Regions from separate parts of the Methylomagnum sp. genome, predicted to be linked through region 1. Evidence: predicted binding sites of a transcription regulator. Region 1 holds the regulator's gene; each other region holds the start of a gene.
What was found. The regulator HrcA, encoded in region 1, represses chaperone genes, less so after heat shock. The targets are predictions, from matches to a motif close to TNTTAGCACTCNNNNNNNNNGAGTGCTAANA.
Positions count from the first base shown of each region.

Region 1 (6,088 bases):
TAAAAGCTGAACATGGGCGTGCTGCCCATGAATTTCCACCAGCCCCGCGCCCAATTCCTGCAAGGATTGCAGCGTCACGGGTCGGCCATTGATGAATGACTTGGAGCGCCCGTCCCGGCCAATGACGCGCCGGACCAAGCATTCGCCTTCCTCGGTCAGTTCATTGTCATCCAGCCATTGGCTTGCTGCCGGGCTATCAGCCAGATTAAAGGAAAGATTAATTTCCGCTCGCGCCGCGCCGGGACGGATGAAGCCCGAGTCGGCCCGGTCGCCCAGCGCCAAGCCAAGCGCGGTCAACAGAATGGATTTGCCAGCCCCGGTTTCCCCGGTCAACACGGTGAGGCCGGACGCGAATTCAAGGTCCAACGCCTCGACCACGGCCAGGTCGCGGATTCCCAGACTTACCAGCATGACTAGTTCCGATACCCCGAACTCCAGTTAAGCTTGGCCCTGAGAATTTCAAAGAAGTCGTAATTCAAGGGATGCAGGATTCGGAACGTCTGGCTTTCCTTGCCGATTTCGATCCGGTCGGTGATTTCGACATTAGGGATGGAGACATTGTCACAGATCACCTGGGCCTTGAATTGCTTGCTGGATCGAAACGCGATGCCAATCACGCTGGCGTCATCGACCACGATGGGCCGGTTGGTCAAGGTATGGGGGTTGATGGGCGCCAAGACAATGGCCTTGAGCGTGGGGGAGAGAATCGGCCCCCCGGCGGACAGGGCGTAGGCGGTGGAGCCGGTGGGCGTGGAGACGATCAGGCCGTCGGAGCGCTGGGAATTCAGGAACGCGCCGTTGATGGAGGTTTCGATTTCGATCATGCTGGCCGGATTGCCGCTGCGGACCACCACCTCGTTGATGGCGGTATGCGTATATAAAAGCTTGTCCTCCCGCATGATCTTCGCGTACAGGATGACACGCTCTTCTTCGCTGTACCTGCCATCCAGGATGTCATCCAGATAAATCGCGATGTCATCCGGCGAAATATCCACCAAAAACCCCAAGCGCCCCAGGTTCACGCCAATCAGCGGAATATCGAACTCGGCCAGTCCCCGCGCCGCCGTCAGCAGGGTGCCATCCCCGCCCACCACGATTGCCAAGTCGCAGCCCCGGCCAATCTCGGCGACAGTGCCGGTTTCCGGGGTGGCACCCTTGATGAATGGCGCGGAATCATTTTCAACCACGACCCGCAGCCCACGTCGGGCCAGATGACGGTATAGCTCGGTGAGCGTCTCGGCGATACGCTCGGCGTCGGATTTCCCGATCAGGGCGGCTGTTCGGAATTTTGCTGACATCACTATGAAACGGTTAATTCCCAGATAGTCCGTCGGCGGTGGCCGAACGGACTCCCGAATTTGAGAGATTCTAGAACTCTTCGATCCCTATTCCGGGATGGAATATGGCCTGCCCACGGATTTTGAAGCCTTTTTGCTATGGTATGAGCTTCTTGACACGTTATCTAGGGGTTGATAATTTTTGGCACTCAACGGCCTAGAGTGCCAAGCCCCCTTCCCGCCAGGAAACCCGTGCCCACATACCCCCAGTTGAGTGAACGCGCCCAGCATCTTTTTAAAGTGCTGGTGGAACGCTATATCAACGACGGCCAGCCAGTCGGCTCCCGTGCCCTGGCCCGTGACGCGGGACTCAACCTCAGCCCGGCCACCATCCGCAATGTCATGGCGGACCTGGAAGACCTCGGACTCATCACCGCCCCCCACACCTCGGCGGGCCGGATGCCCACGGTCACGGGCTATCGGCTGTTCATCGACACGCTGCTGACGGTCAAGCCGCTGCATCTGGATGTGATCCGCCAACTCCGCCACGACCTGGACATCCACGACACCCCCGATGATCTCCTGGAAACCGCCTCCCGACTGCTATCCGAGGTCTCCCACATGGCGGGCGTCGTCACCCTGCCCCGCCGCGACAGCGTGTCGTTCCGGCACATCGAATTCCTGCCGCTGTCGGACCAGCGCATCCTGGTCATCCTGGTCACGGACGAGCGGGAGGTCCACAACAAGATCATCCACGCGCCCCGCTCCTTCTCCAGCGCCGACCTGCAAGCCGCCGCCAATTTCCTGAACGCCACCTACGCGGGCAAGGCCATGGAGTTGATCCGCGAAAGCCTGATTCAAGACCTCACCGAGACCCGCGACCGGCTCGGGCAGGAAATCATCGACGCCGCCGCCATCGCCGAACTGGCGCTGAAAGAGGAACCGGAGCCGCGCCGCAAACCCTTCGTGCTGACCGGCGAAATCAACCTGATGGACTTCTCCGAACTCGCCAGCATGGAGCGGCTGCGCGGCCTGTTCGAGACCTTCCATCAAAAGGAAGACATCGTCCACCTCCTCGACCGCTGCATCGAAACCCCCGGCGTGAAGATTTTCATCGGCGAGGAGTCCGGCCACCGGGCCTTCGACCAATGCAGCCTGGTTACGGCGTCCTACTCCATCAACGACCACGCGGTCGGCGTGCTGGGCGTCATCGGCCCCACCCGCATGGAATACGAGCGGGTCATTCCCTTGGTGGATTTGACCGCCAAATTGGTGGGCGCGGCCTTGAATCACAAATCCCTGTCCCCATCTTAGCCGGAAGATTTTTCCGTAATCTTACCCCGCCCATGCGTTCCCGCCGGGGCCGTGGGTTTGCCCCTTATATTTTTCGACTATCCGCAGACCAGGAGCCGCAGTAGATGAGCCAAGACGACGCTTTGCCCGAAGAGGCACTGATTACCACGGACGAGACCCCAGAGAACGTCACCGAGGAACCGGACGTATCGGCACTTGAATCCACCCCCATCGAACAGCTTGCCGAGGAACTGGCGGCGGCCAACCGCAAGGCCGAGGAGAACTGGGACAAATTCGTCCGCGTCCAGGCGGAGATGGAAAACCTCAAGCGCCGCGCCGAAAAAGACCTGACCAACGCCCACAAATTCGCCCTGGAGAAATTCTCCAGAGAATTACTCAGTGTGGTGGACAGCCTGGAACTGGGCCTACAAGCCGCCGCCGGGGAATCGGCGGAAGTCGAGAAGCTCCGCGAAGGCATGACGCTGACCCACAAGCAATTGCTGACGGTGCTGGAGAAATTCAATGTGCGGGGCATCGACCCGGTGGGCGAGAAGTTCAACCCGGATTTCCACCAAGCCATGGCTATGCAGCCCGCGCCGGACGCCGAGCCGAATACAGTCATCAAGGTCTTCCAAAAAGGCTATCTGCTCAACGACCGGCTGCTGCGCCCGGCGATGGTGGTCATCGCCCAAGCCTAGAAAAGCCCACGGGGCCGCGCCGAAAAAACCAACTTGAAATAAACCGGCCCGCCCCCATATCGACCAACAAGCGTAATCACGTCACTCACAAGACCTAGACAAGACTGGAGATTTACATGGCAAGAATCATCGGCATCGACTTGGGCACCACGAATTCCTGCGTGGCGATCCTCGACGGGGACAAGCCCCGCGTCATCGAGAATTCCGAAGGCGCCCGCACCACCCCGTCCATCATCGCGTACAGCTCCGACAACGAAATCCTGGTGGGCCAGTCGGCCAAGCACCAGGCCGTCACCAACCCGAAGAACACCTTGTACGCGGTCAAGCGCCTGATTGGTCGCCGCTTCAAGGACTCGGTGGTGCAGAAGGACATCCATCTGGTCCCGTACAAAATCGTCGAAGCGGACAACGGCGATGCTTGGATCGAGGTCAACGGCAAGAAGATGGCCGCGCCGGAAATTTCCGCCCGCGTCTTGATGAAGATGAAGAAGGACGCGGAAGCCTTCCTGGGCGAAGAAGTCAGAGAAGCCGTCATCACCGTGCCGGCCTATTTCAACGACTCCCAGCGCCAAGCCACCAAGGATGCCGGTCGCATCGCCGGGCTAGAAGTCAAGCGCATCATCAACGAGCCGACCGCCGCCGCCATGGCGTTCGGTCTGGACCGCAAGCATGGCGACATGAAGGTGGCCGTGTACGACCTGGGCGGCGGCACCTTCGACATCTCCATCATCGAAATCGCCGAGGTCGATGGCGAGCATCAGTTTGAAGTGCTGTCCACCAATGGCGATACCCACCTGGGCGGTGAGGACTTCGACCTTAGGATCATCGACTGGATCTGCGACGAGTTCAAAAAGGACAACGGCATCGACCTGCACAACGATCCGCTGGCCCTGCAACGCCTGAAAGAAGCGGCGGAAAAGGCCAAGATCGAGCTGTCGTCCAGCCAGCAGACCGAGATCAATCTGCCCTATGTCACTGCCGACGCCAGCGGCCCGAAGCACCTGAATTTGAAGCTGACCCGCTCCAAGCTGGAAGCCTTGGTCGAGGACTTGATCCTCAACACCCGTGGCCCCTGCCAAACCGCGCTGAAGGATTCTGGCCTCAAGACCAGCGAAATCGACGAAATCATCCTGGTGGGTGGCCAAACCCGGATGCCCAAAGTTCAGGAAATCGTGAAGGAGATTTTTGGCAAGGAACCGCGCAAGGACGTGAACCCCGACGAAGCCGTCGCGCTCGGCGCGGCCATTCAGGGCGGCGTGTTGGGCGGCCAGGTCAAGGACGTGCTGCTGTTGGACGTGACCCCGCTGTCGCTGGGTATCGAAACCCTGGGCGGCGTCATGACCAAGCTGATCGAGAAGAACACCACGATCCCGACCAAGCAACAGCAGGTGTTCTCCACCGCCGAAGACAGCCAGACGGCGGTGACAATTCATGTGCTTCAAGGCGAGCGCGAAATGGCGCGGGACAACAAGTCCTTGGGTCGTTTCGATTTGGCCGACATCCCGCCCGCGCAGCGCGGCGTGCCGCAGATCGAGGTGACGTTCGACATCGACGCCAACGGCATTCTGCACGTCTCCGCTAAGGACAAGGCCACCGGCAAGCAGCAGTCGATCCGCATCACCGCCTCGTCGGGTCTCTCCGAGGACGAAATCAAGCGGATGGTGCAGGACGCCGAGTTGCACGCCGAGGAGGACAAGAAGCTGCATGACTTGGTGCAGGCCCGCAACCACGCCGACGCCATGATCCACGCCGCCAACAAGACCTTGCAGGACGTCGGCGACAAGGCCAGCGCGGATGAAAAGAGCGCCATCGAAGCCGCCGTCAGCGAGTTGAAGGAAGCCATCAAGGGCGACGATAAAGACGCTATTGACAGCAAAGTCCAGCACTTGACGGAGGTTTCCGGTAAACTCGCCGAACGCTTGTACGCCCAATCGGGCGAAGCTCCGGGCGCGGCCCCCGGCGGCGAATCCGCCTCGGCGGGCGGCGGCAAGTCCGCCGACGATGTGGTGGACGCGGAGTTTGAAGAAGTTAAGGAAGACCGCAAGTAACCCCCTTCAAACCGATTGCTAATCGGCAAGACCCCTGTTCCACCGGACCCATTCGCTGACGGTTTATCGCCCGGCGAATGGGGGCCGGTTGCGGATTGAAACACATGGCGAAAGAAGACTATTACGAACTCTTGGGCGTGGCCCGCAACGCGAGCGACGACGAAATAAAAAAGAGCTTTCGCCGTCTGGCGATGAAGTACCACCCCGACCGCAACCAAGACAACCCGCAGGCCGAGGAGCAATTCAAAAAGATCAAGGAAGCCTACGACGTCCTGTCCGAGCCCAAGAAGCGCTCGGCCTATGACCAGTTCGGCCACGCCGGGGTTGACCCTTCCATGGGCGCGGCGGGGGGCCATGGCTTCGGCGGCGAGAATTTCAGCGACATCTTCAGCGATGTGTTCGGCGACATTTTCGGCCAAGGTGGTGGACGGCGGCGCGGGGGCGGTGGCAGTCGCGCTCAGCGTGGAGCCGATCTCCGCTACAACCTGGAAATCACTTTGGAAGAGGCCGTCGCGGGTACCGAGACCAAGATTCGTATTCCGACGCTAGTCAACTGCGACACCTGCGGCGGTACCGGCGCTAAGAAAGGCAGCTCGCCGACCATCTGCCCCACCTGCCAAGGCCACGGCGCCGTCCGAATGCAGCAAGGCTTTTTCGCCGTGCAGCAGACCTGCCCCACCTGCCGGGGCAGCGGCAAGCAAATCAAAGACCCCTGCCGCGCCTGTCACGGGCAGGGCAAGGTGCAGGAAACCAAGACCCTCTCGGTCAAAAT
Region 1 is NZ_JBTEKS010000001.1:47,916-54,003, reverse strand. Features, by position in the region: gene recN (DNA repair protein RecN) at 1-411, opposite strand, end outside; gene ACXWUF_RS00230 (NAD(+) kinase) at 414-1,298, opposite strand; gene hrcA (heat-inducible transcriptional repressor HrcA) at 1,530-2,591, shown strand; gene grpE (nucleotide exchange factor GrpE) at 2,714-3,268, shown strand; gene dnaK (molecular chaperone DnaK) at 3,385-5,316, shown strand; gene dnaJ (molecular chaperone DnaJ) at 5,421-6,088, shown strand, end outside.

Region 2 (6,088 bases), on a different contig from region 1:
TTTTCGACAGGATTACCCCCGATTGGTCCAGCCGATCCGATGAAACATTCCCTCTATCACGCCGACATTTCCGCCCAGCCCAGCGACGAACTGCTGGCCCGCCTCACCGCCGGGTATAAGCCCGAAGATCAAAAAAGCATCGCCGCCGCCTTGGATTTGGCGATCCATGCACGGGACCGGGATACCCTGGTGCGGCCCCGTGGCATCGACGTCGCCAACGTCCTGCACAACCTGCGGGTGGACGCGACCACCGTATTGGTGGCGCTGCTGAGCGATCCCTACCTCCGGGAACACTACGACCAGCACCTCATCAAGGAGCGGTTTGGTGAAACCACCGCCGACTTGGTGCAAAAGGCCAACTGGCTGAACACCTTCGACGAGTACCGGCCTTCGGAAGTGAAGGAGCCGAATCAGGCGGAGCTACTGCGCAGCATGTTGCTGGCGGTGGTGAACGACGTGCGGGTGGTGCTGGTGAAGCTGGCCTACCGGCTGCAACGGCTGCGGGTGCTGAAGGATCAGGACGAGGCTCCGCGTCGCAGGATCGCCCTGGAAACCCTGGACCTGTTCGCGCCCCTCGCCAACCGGCTGGGCGTGGGGCAACTCAAGTGGGAGCTGGAAGACCTGTCGTTCCGCTACCTGGACCCGGACGAATACAAGCGCCTCGCCAAATCCCTGGCCGCCAACCGGGCCGAGCGGGAAAGCTTCATCCACCGCTTCATCAGCGAGTTGCGGCAGGCGCTTGAGCAGGCGGGCGTCCATGCGCGGGTGTTCGGGCGACCCAAGCACATCTACAGCATCCACCGCAAAATGACCCGCAAGGAGGTACCAGTGGATGAGTTGTACGACCTGCACGCCGTACGGGTGATCGTGGACGACGTGCCGACCTGTTATGCCGTGCTGGGGCTGGTGCATGGCCTGTGGCTGCACATCCCCAAGGAGTTCGACGACTACATCGCCAATCCCAAGCAGAACGGCTATCAATCCCTGCACACCGTGGTGGTGGGGGAGAACGGGAGGCCGATGGAAGTCCAGATTCGCACCGAGGCCATGCATTCCTTCGCGGAATACGGCGTAGCCGCTCATTGGCGTTATAAGGAGGGCGGCAAACAGGACGACGCCTTGACCCGCAACATCAATGCCCTGCGGCGGCTCTTGGAAAACAAGGACGAGGACGACCGGAGCATTCTGGAATCCTTCCGTTCCGAGTTGTTCGAGGACCAGATTTTCGTGCTGACGCCCAAGGGGCAGGTGATCCGCCTGCGGAAGGGCGCGACGCCGCTGGATTTCGCCTATGGCATCCACACCGAGGTGGGCCACCGCTGCCGGGGCGCCAAGGTGAATGGGCGGATGGTGCCGCTGACCTATACGCTCAAGTCCGGCGAGAAGGTGGAAATCCTCACCGCCAAGCACGGCGGGCCTAGCCTGGGCTGGCTCGACTCGCATCTCGGCTACATCAAGACCAACCATGCGCGGGGCAAGATTCGGGCGTGGTTCCGGCAACAGGATCACGAGAAGCATCTGCGGGCCGGGAAGACCATTCTGGACCGGGAACGGCACAAGCTGGGCGCGAGGGAAATGGACTTGGAGGAGTTGGCCCGGCATTTCCATCTGCCCCGTGGCGATGATTTGCTATTGGCCATCGGGCGGGGCGATATTGCCGCCGCGCAATTGGCGAATGTGCTAAAGCTGCCCGATTGGCATCCGCCCAAGCCGCCCGTGGCGCCGGTGCGGAAGCCCATCCCGGCGGGCAAGGCCACCGAGGAAATCACCATCCAGGGCGTGCGGAACCTGCTGACGCACACCTCGCGCTGCTGCGAGCCTCAGCCGGGCGACGCCATCATTGGCTATGTGACCCTGGGGCGGGGCATCGCCATTCACCGGCAGGATTGCGTGAATATTATCCAGCTCTCGCCGGAGAAGCATGGCCGCTTGATCGACGTGGCCTGGGGCGTGGAGCCGGAAGCCTTTCCGGTGGAAATCGAGGTCCGGGCGCTGGACCGGAAGGGCTTGCTCAAGGACATCACCCACATCCTGGCCGCTGAGCATATCAATATCCTCAGCACCAACAGCCGCACCGAGCCGAAGGACCAGTCGGTGGTCATGCACATCACCGCCGAAGTGGCCGACCTGGGGCAGTTGAGCCATGCCTTGGGGCGGATTGGGGCGGTGCATAATGTGTTGGAGGCGTATCGGAAGGAGCAGGGGTAGGGCTATGAAAATCGAATTCGACCAAGAAGCCGATGCGTTATACGTTGAGCTTGCGACGGGAGAGGTTGAAAAAAACCGAGGAGATAAAACCCGGCTTGATTCTCGACTATGACGCTCACGATAATATTCTTGGGGTGGAAATGTTATGTATCAGTAAACGTGCAAGCCATTCGTTGGACCAAGCCGCCAAGTTATGTCCTTTGGAAGGCTTCCCGCGCTTGTCCTCTACGGCGCCTTCCCAATCTCCGCCAGCCGAGCGGCTTCGAGCCAAGCCGCAAGCCCGCCGCCCGCGCCGCGCCTAGATTGATGCGCATCCGCGCCTTTCCATCCTGCAGAAACAATTCAATCGTATCGGCGCGCCGATTTCCACGAACCATCGGCGCGTGCCCATTCGTTTGGGCCGCTGCTCATTCAAAGGATGGTGGCCCCTTGAAGCCGTGGATCAGCGACACCATTTCAGTGGGCCTATGGGAAGGTCCGGTTGGCATGGGCGACTGTGCTCCTTTCGGGGTTGACAAGCTCTATCGCCTTGACACGGCAAAGCGGATGACTATGATTGGCACTCTCTTTGGCCGAGTGCTAACAGCGGGCCTTAACAGACAACCCATTCAAACCACGCAACTATAGGAGAAACCGATGAGTATTCGTCCCTTAAATGACCGGGTAATCGTGAAGCGCCTGGAAGAAGAACGCACCTCGCCGGGCGGCATCGTGATCCCCGACTCCGCCGCCGAAAAGCCGATTCGCGGCGAAGTGGTCGCCGTGGGCAAGGGCAAGCCGCTGGACAACGGCCAGGTGCGCGCCCTCGCCGTGAAGGCGGGCGACAAGGTGCTGTTCGGCAAATACGCCGGCACCGAAGTGAAGATCGACGGCCAAGAAATCCTCGTGATGCGCGAAGACGACATCATCGCGGTGCTGGAAGACTAAGCCCTCAGCCCGCCGCCTTTCCCCAAATTGAAAAATTGAACGACACAAGGTAAATCAAACATGGCAGCTAAAGACGTAAGATTCGGCGACGACGCCCGTGTCCGCATGGTTCGCGGCGTGAACATCCTGGCCCACGCGGTGAAGGTGACCCTCGGCCCGAAAGGCCGCAACGTGGTCCTGGAAAAGAGCTTCGGCGCCCCGACCGTCACCAAGGACGGCGTGTCCGTCGCCAAGGAAATCGAACTGAAGGACAAGTTCGAGAACATGGGTGCCCAGATGGTGAAGGAAGTCGCTTCCCAAACGTCCGACGTGGCCGGCGACGGCACCACCACCGCCACCGTGCTGGCCCAGTCCATCCTGGTTGAAGGCTTGAAGGCCGTCGCCGCCGGCATGAACCCCATGGACCTGAAGCGGGGCATCGACAAAGCCACCACCGCCGCTGTCGAATCCATCCACGCCATGTCCGTGCCCTGCGCCGACAGCAACGCCATCGCCCAGGTCGGCTCCATCTCAGCCAACTCCGACGAGAGCATCGGCAAGATCATCGCCGACGCCATGGACAAGGTCGGCAAGGAAGGCGTCATCACCGTGGAGGACGGCTCCGGCCTCGAAAACACCCTGGACGTGGTCGAGGGTATGCAGTTCGACCGTGGCTACCTGTCCCCCTATTTCATCAACAACCAGCAGAGCATGAGCGCGGAACTCGAAAACCCGCTGATCCTGATCTGCGAGAAGAAAATTTCCAACATCCGCGACATGCTGCCGGTGCTGGAAGGCGTCGCCAAGTCGGGCCGCCCGCTCTTGATCATCGCCGAGGACGTGGAAGGCGAAGCCCTCGCCACCCTGGTGGTCAACAACATGCGCGGCATCCTGAAAGTGGCCGCCGTGAAGGCGCCGGGCTTCGGCGACCGCCGCAAGGCCATGCTGGAAGACATCGCCGTCCTGACCGGCGGCACCGTGATTGCCGAGGAAATCGGCCTGAGCCTGGAAAAGGCGGGCCTAGGCGACCTGGGCACCGCGAAGAAGGTCCAGATCACCAAGGAAGAAACCACCATCATCGACGGCGCGGGCAGCGTGGAGCAGATTCAGGGCCGCGTTCTCCAAATCCGCAAGCAGGCTGAGGACGCCTCGTCCGATTACGACAAGGAGAAGCTGCAAGAACGCCTCGCCAAGCTGGCGGGCGGCGTGGCGGTCATCAAGGTCGGCGCGGCCACCGAAGTGGAAATGAAGGAAAAGAAGGCCCGCGTCGAAGACGCCCTGCACGCCACCCGCGCTGCGGTTGAGGAAGGCATCGTGCCCGGCGGCGGCGTCGCGCTGGTCCGTGCGCTGCAAAGCCTGAAGGAGCTGAAGGGCGCCAACCACGACCAGGATGTCGGCATCAGCATCCTGCGCCGCGCCATGGAAGAGCCGCTGCGCCAGATCGTCGCCAACGCGGGCGATGAATCTTCCGTGGTGCTGAACAAGGTCGCGGAAGGCGAAGGCAACTTCGGCTACAACGCCGCCACTGGCGAATACGGCGACATGGTGGCCATGGACATTCTCGACCCGGCCAAGGTGACCCGCACCGCGTTGCAGAACGCCGCGTCGGTCGCTGGCCTGATGATTACCACCGAGGCCATGGTGGCCGAAGAACCCAAGGATGACGCCCCGATGATGCCGGGCGGCATGGGTGGCATGGGCGGCATGGACGGCATGATGTAAGCCGCGCCGCTTAGGCTCATACGCGAAAAAGCCCCGGTCGCAAGGCCGGGGCTTTTTTTATATCCTTGGCGCGGGATTCGGAGCGCCCACCGCGTAGGGCGGGCATGTGCCCATGCCCGACGCCAGCACCGCCCGAAGCAGCGGATGTCTGGCATGGAATACATGCCCGACCTACGGGATTCTTAAGCTTTTCGCTTAGTGATTAAACCAACACCAATACACGGATATTAAAAAAACCGATATGGCTAGCCAACACGACGCAGCACGCCAAGCGCGACTCGCTAAGAAGAAACTCAAACGCGAGGGAAATAACGTACAGTATCTACATCTCACGAAGGAGCAATCCGAGCAGGTAATTCGGGAAAGTTTGGAAGAAATCGGCAAATTCCCGATTTTCCAATGCCTGATTCCCCAGGCACTATTCGTTAATGGGTTTGGCACGACCCTGATCGCCCGGAAAATCAACGATGACGAGGTCATCGTGGGTGGGTTTTGGCTGGATGTTTATTGCATGGGGGTGAGAGGGGCATTCCTCCGGGCGATGCAGATGCATGAATACAACAGCACCATTAACTCCCTCCATCGAAACGAGAACTTCGGCCTCGCCGAGCCTGCTTTGGTCCGGGCATTGGTGGAACAGAGCGTGGAATATGGTCAGAATCTCGGATTCAAGCCCCATGCGGATTACGATGAAGCCCGGTACATCTTCGGTGATATTGATCCGAAGGACTGCACGGATACTTTCACCTTCGGTAAGGATGGCAAGCCCCGGTTTGTGGCCGGTCCCGACGATCCTCCCCAGCGTTGCCTGCGGATTGTTGAAAGGCTCACGGAGAAGCTCGGGCCGGATGGGTTTACTTACAAGCTTAAGGAAAAGAAATAATCCCGAGCCGCCCCATGGCGCGGGATGGAACCTGAAATCGTAGGGTTATTCCAGCTTTGGCGGCTTGAATTCGGATATGAAAAAGCCCTGGTCGCAAGGCCGGGGCTTTTTTATTAGGACTTACGCAGCCCTTGCCATTCAATGGTTTAAAGAGTTCGTAGTCCCGCCCTCAGGCGGCAAAGAACCGCCTGAAGGCGGGACTACAAGCCAAAAGCGGCTTATTCACGCCATCCCCTAAACCGCCACATATTGAACTTTATGGGGCGGTTGGACGCAGGTCGGGATGACGCAGGAACCCCAACATTTCCGCTGGGTGATTGCTGGGTTCGCGCCTGACCCCAACCCGCCTGACATAGCCGCGCCTCAAGC
Region 2 is NZ_JBTEKS010000022.1:3,310-9,397, forward strand. Features, by position in the region: gene ACXWUF_RS03430 (RelA/SpoT family protein) at 40-2,208, shown strand; gene ACXWUF_RS03435 (DUF2283 domain-containing protein) at 2,213-2,320, shown strand; gene ACXWUF_RS03440 (hypothetical protein) at 2,304-2,510, shown strand; gene groES (co-chaperone GroES) at 2,845-3,135, shown strand; gene groL (chaperonin GroEL) at 3,196-4,836, shown strand; gene ACXWUF_RS03455 (hypothetical protein) at 5,078-5,719, shown strand.
Region 2: a site for HrcA is predicted at 2,763-2,793, ahead of groES (co-chaperone GroES). Genes of this name have one in related genera too.

Region 3 (6,088 bases), on a different contig from region 1:
CGCCGAGGCGTTCGAGCATCTGGAGGAGCGCTACCCGCAACTCAAGGAGGTCGCCACCCAAGGGCAGGTGCGGGAAACCGAGTTACGGTTACTCAAGGAAATCGAGACCGTCCGGCTGGAAATCAAAGAAGTCGAGGTCAAGCTGACCAAAGAGATCGAGTCGGTTCGGCTGCAAATCAAAGAAATCGAAGCCAAGCTGTCCCGCGACATCGAGCAAAGCCGCCGGGAAATCCGCGAAACAGAAATCCGCCTGACCCAGGCCATACACCGCCAAACCTTTTGGGTGATCGGGGCCGTGGGCGCGGTGGTCGGCGGAATCCGGCTGCTGGAATGGTTCCTGGCCCATCTCCCCGCACAGTGACCCATCCGGCCTCGTATTCGCGCTATCTCCCCATCCACCCACGCCCCCCGCTTCGCCAGCCCAAGGACTGACGCCCCGCCATGCTTGAATTCATCAGCGTCAGCAAACGCTACGACGACGGCGGCGAGGCGCTGTCCGACATCTGCTTCACCCTGAAACCGGGGGAAATGGCCTTCGTGACCGGCCATTCCGGCGCGGGCAAAAGCACCCTGCTCAAGCTCATCCCCGCCATCGAGCGGCCCAGCCGGGGCAAGATCGTGTTCGATGGGCAGGAAATCCAGGCCATCTCGCGCCGCCAGATCCCCCACCTGCGCCGCAAGCTCGGTCTGATTTTCCAGGACTACCGCCTGCTGCACGACCGCACGGTGTTCGACAACGTGGCCCTGCCCCTGCTCATCGCGGGCTACGGCCCGGCGGAAATCGGGCGGCGGGTGCGGGCCGCACTGGACAAGGTCGGCCTGCTGCGGAAAGAGCGGCGCTATCCGCCCACCCTGTCCGGCGGCGAGCAGCAACGCATCGGCATCGCCCGCGCCATCGTCCACAAGCCCTTGTTGATCCTGGCCGACGAACCCACCGGCAACCTGGACCCGGACTTGGCGGCGGAAATCATGGCCCTGTTCCGGGAATTCAGCGCCGTCGGCGTGGCCGTGCTGATCGCCAGCCATGATCTGGGGCTGATTTCGCGGCTGGGCAGCCGGACCCTGCGGCTGCGCGAAGGCCAGTTGCTGAAGGGGGGCTGAGCCATGGCGAAACGCCGACACCGGGCCTTCCACACGCCCCAGCCGCGCTTGGTCCGCTATTTGTCGGGGCTGTGGGATCAATTGGGCGCGTATGGCGCGTTGCAGTGGGAGATATTCAAGGACAGCCTCAGGCGGCTGCGGCAGACGCCCGTCGCCAGCACTTTGACCGTGCTGGTCATCGCCATCGCCCTGACCCTGCCCGCCAGCCTGCACGTTCTGGTGGACAACGCCCGCGAGGCCAGCGCGGGACTGGAATCCACCAGCCGGATTTCGCTGTTCCTTAAGCCGGACCTGTCCAACGAGGTGGGCCGCAAGCTGGCGGAGCGGCTGAAAAAGCATCCCCGCGTCGCGGAAACCACCCTCATCACCAAGGAGGCGGGGCTGAAAGAGTTGCAGACCTACAGCGGCTTCGGCGAGGCGCTCCGGGCGCTGAACGCCAACCCGCTGCCGGTGGTCATCAGCATCAAGGCCCAGGATTCGCTGGCCGATCCCGCCGCGATGGAAGCCTTGCTCGCCGAACTGGGGAAGCTGCCGGAGGCGGACTTCGCCCAGTTCGATACGGAATGGCTGCAAAAGCTCCGGGCCATGCTGGATGTGGCCGAGCGGGGCATCCGGGTGTTCGGCCTGCTGCTGGCCTTCGGCGTGCTGTTCACCGTGGGCAACACCATCCGGCTGGAGCTTCAGCAGCGCCGCGAAGACATCGCCGTGACCAAGCTGCTCGGCGCCACCGACGGCTTCATCCGCCGGCCCTTTCTGTACGCCGGATTCTGGTATGGATTCCTCGGCGGCGTCCTCGCCTGGTTGTTGAGCGGTTTGCTGATTCTGTTGCTACACGCCCCCGCCACCCGGTTGGCGGAGCTTTATGGCAGCCCGTTCCGGCTGACCTATCTGGGGTTTGTGGATACTGGCTGGCTGCTGGGCGTTTCGGTTCTGCTGGGCGTGGCGGGTGCTTTTGCCGTGGCGACGTATCATCTGCGCAGGCTTGATCCGTAAGGCATTGCGCGATTAGACCGCCTCGGTTTTGAAAACCGAGGCGGTCCTCCCAGAGGCCGGGAACAATCCCTTAGCACTCCCTGTCTATGAGTGCTAAGATTTGCCCAACCTCAACAACAGGGACTACACATGAGCAACGCACTCACTCTTCCGGTTAATCTTTCGCTGGGTTCCATTGAAGAGTACGTCGCCAACGTCAACCGCCTGCCGCGCCTGAGTGCGGACGAAGAGCGGGCGCTGGCCGTCCGGCTGCGTGATGAGAACGATTTGGAAGCGGCCCGGCTGCTGGTGCTGGCGAATCTGCGCTTCGTCGTCCACGTCGCCAGGGGTTACATGGGATACGGACTGCCGCTGCCAGACCTGATCCAAGAGGGCAACATCGGCCTGATGAAGGCGGTCAAGCGCTACAACCCGGATGTGGGCGTGCGGCTGGTGTCCTTCGCGGTGCATTGGATCAAGGCGGAAATCCACGAATTCATCATCCAGAACTGGCGCATCGTCAAGGTCGCCACCACCAAGGCCCAGCGCAAGCTGTTCTTCAACCTGCGCAAGTTCAAGAACCGCCTGGGCTGGCTGAACCGCGAGGAGGCCACCACGGTGGCCGAGGAATTGGGCGTGGATGTGGAGACGGTGTTCGAAATGGAAAGCCGCCTGAACAATCAGGACGTGGCCTTCGACCCCGGCACCGACGCGGACAGCGATGAAAAAGACCTGACCGCCCCGGTCCATTATCTGCAACAAGAAAATGCCGACCCGGCGGACCTGTTGGAAAACAGCGATTGGGGCCAGCATAAAGAGCAGCGCTTGATCGCCGCCATCAAGGACTTGGACGAGCGCAGCCGGGACATCGTCACCAGCCGGTGGCTGAGCGAGCAGAAGCTCACCCTGCACGACCTCGCGACCCGCTACAACGTCTCGGCCGAGCGCATCCGGCAGTTGGAGAACACCGCCATGAAGCGGCTGAAACTGTGCCTCGCCGCATAAGTCCGGTGCGGCGAGCGACGGAGAAAAACAAGGCGACCTAGGTCGCCTTGTTTTTTAGGAAATGGATGACGTGCCGACAATGTAGGTCGGGCTTTAGCCTGACCCCGTCCCCCGGCTTGCCGCAGGTCGGGCTGAAGCCCGACCTACATGCTTTCGTCAATAATCCTTCTTCAAATGCAGCATGGTGAACATGCCCAAGGGCGGCAGGTTGTGGCGCTTCACTTCCCGCAGCGAGGTGTGGCCGAGGATTTCCTCCTCCGGCATGTCGGGCCGCCAGCCCAGCTTGTGGGAGAGCGGGGCCAGGAGGGATTCGACATTGCGCCTAAACCCCTTCTCCGCCGCGAAGTGGTTGACGATCACCACATCCCCGCCGGGCTTGAGTACTCGCTCGATTTCCCGCATCACCCGCTGCGGTTCCGGCACCACCGACATCACATAGGCCGCGACCACCGCGTCGAAGCTTTGGTCCTCGTACTCCAACTCACGGGCGTCCATGATGCTCAGGCTGGAGACGTGGGAAAGCTTCTGCCGACCCACCCGCCGTTCGGCCAGGCGCAGCATGTCGGGGGAAATGTCGATGCCGTGGACTTCATGCTCCTTGCGGTAATAGGACAGGCTAATGCCGGTGCCGACGCCCACTTCAAGGACTTTGCCGGGGCGCTTGTTGGTGACGCCAGCCGCCATGGAGCGGCCCTTGAAGCTGAGTAGCCAGCCGAAGGTCTGATCGTAAACCGGGGCATAGCGTGCGTAGGATTTCAGGATGGATTCCAATTGCATTTGCAGTCCTCCGCTCTCGTCCTCATGACGAGGCGCACATTTATTGGTATTGAGTGAGACCGCTCCCCCCTTCAGCACCGGGCGAGCCGGCGCGGGAAAGCCGCCCCAAGAATAGCAAGGCGAACGTGCCGCCGTCCAAAATCAATCGCTTCCCGACGATTTCGTTTAATATGCGGCGCGTCCAATCCGGCCCGGCCCGGCCCGGATTTTCCGTAGAACCAGACTCTTTCCGAATCCTTCCATCATGAGCAAATCCTTTGAAGTCAAATTGAACCGCGACCCCGACGAGATCATCGCGCAAGCGCGGGCAGCCGCCCATAAGAACGGCATCCAGTTCTCCGGCGACGGGCAGACGGGCCATTTCGTCGGCCACGGCATCGAGGGCAGTTACCTGATTCTGGACGATATCTTGAGCGTCGAGATTGCCAAGAAGCCGTTCATCGTGCCGTGGAGCATGATCGAATCGAAGCTGCGGGATTTTTTCGCCTGATTGGGCCGGGGCGGGAGCTTTCTGACTCCCTCTCCCACCGGGAGAGGGTGGGGTGAGGGGAGCAAAAAAGGATTTCTTCCACAAAGCCCTCCCGCTAAGCCTGGCGTGTAAGGAAGAAATCCCTTTCACCCCCTCACCCTAACCCTCTCCCGGCGGGAGAGGGGACAAAAACCTACACTTGGTAAGAAGGGAATGGGGATAAAACGGCGAAGCACTCCCCCTCACGGCTGGCCGGAAGCTTCCTTCATCTGCTCGTCCATCTCCTTCTCCAAGTCCTCCTCCAGCGGCGGGTTGCCGTCGTGGACTTGGTAATTGCGTTCCTGGAAATAGGCGTTGCGGATGAACTCGTAGCGATCCGTCGCGGCCTGGTCGGCGATTTTGCTCAGACCCAGTAGATCGGCGCGATGGTCGGCGGCGTTGAGGGCGCCGGACAGGATGCTCCCGGCCATGGGCGCGACGAAGTTGATGGGATTGGTCGCCGAGTCCCCGGCGATGCCCAGCACGGAGCGGGGCGAGCCGGGGCCGAACACCGGCAGGACCAAGTACGGACCCTGGGGCACGCCCCACACCGCCAAGGTCTGGTCGAAGTCCTCCTTGTGCTTGGGCATGTCCAGCTCACTCGCCACATCGACGAATCCGCCCCCCCCGGCCACCGTGTTCACCACGAACCGGCCAAAATCCATCCCGCCCTGCTCCCACTTGAATTGCAGGAAGTCGTTGACGAACACGCCGATGTCGTCGACGTTGCTGAAGAAGTTCGTGATGCCCATATCCACCAGGGACGGCATGAGCCAGCGGTAGCCCTCGGCCACCGGCTTCATCACATAATCGTCCACGTCATCGTTGAAGCCCTGAACGCTGCGGTTCATGTCTTCCCACGGGTCTTTCTCGTTCCTCACGACGGTCGTTTCCGCGCAGGCCACTAGGTTGGCGGCGAGGATCGCCCACAGGGCGGCGTATAGCTTTCGGGAGTGAATGGGGTTCATCGGCATCTTTCAGATAAGGGGATCAACTTAAATAATTTCCCCGCGAGACGACGAGCAATCAGGCTCGCGTCCTTCACAAGGGTTATGGGCGGCGGGCTGGCAAGCCACAAGTATGCTGTCCACCGGCCCGGACGTAAAGTGGGTGGAACCCTATTCCCGGCGTCTCCGCCACGGGGCGTAAACGGTAGTCCTTTAGTGCTAATCCTGGATATTCCCCGGTGAATGCCTGCCAAAAGTTAGGGGGCGTTCCGGCGTTTTAATTGGAGGAAAGCCCCGCCTTTTTGCGCGGTCGGGAATGCCGACGATGGCGTTCCCTTCGGCACCAGAAAAACGCGGGGCGGGCGGGACGCGGGCCAATCCTTAGCGAATGGCGAACCGGCGGGACACGCCGCCGCTCGCGCCGGAAGACCTCATTTTTTTCAGTCATTCAGGAGGCGACGACATGGACGGTATTTTGAACACGGCAACACAGCGGCCCATCCCGGCGATTCTGCGAGGAATGCTGGCCGGGGCCGCGCTGGCGTCAGCGGCACCGGGCGCTTGGGCTTCCACCATTCTGGTGTTCGGCCAAGCGGGCGCCGCCGACACCATCACCGGCACTCAACTGGGTCCGGCCACGACGATTTCGGCCACCGACGCGCCGATTCAAATCACCACCATCGACCCCAGCGCGGGCGTCGCCACGCCCCTCGCCGCCTTCTTCAGCCTGACCGCCACCAGCCAGGATTCCGCCCAGCTAGTGGGTGGCTCATTCGTC
Region 3 is NZ_JBTEKS010000060.1:468-6,555, forward strand. Features, by position in the region: gene ACXWUF_RS07055 (hypothetical protein) at 1-361, shown strand, start outside; gene ftsE (cell division ATP-binding protein FtsE) at 442-1,101, shown strand; gene ftsX (permease-like cell division protein FtsX) at 1,105-2,094, shown strand; gene rpoH (RNA polymerase sigma factor RpoH) at 2,224-3,078, shown strand; gene ACXWUF_RS07075 (class I SAM-dependent methyltransferase) at 3,235-3,855, opposite strand; gene ACXWUF_RS07080 (hypothetical protein) at 4,100-4,345, shown strand; gene ACXWUF_RS07085 (MlaA family lipoprotein) at 4,567-5,331, opposite strand; gene ACXWUF_RS07090 (PEP-CTERM sorting domain-containing protein) at 5,774-6,088, shown strand, end outside.
Region 3: a site for HrcA is predicted at 2,163-2,193, ahead of rpoH (RNA polymerase sigma factor RpoH). Genes of this name have one in related genera too.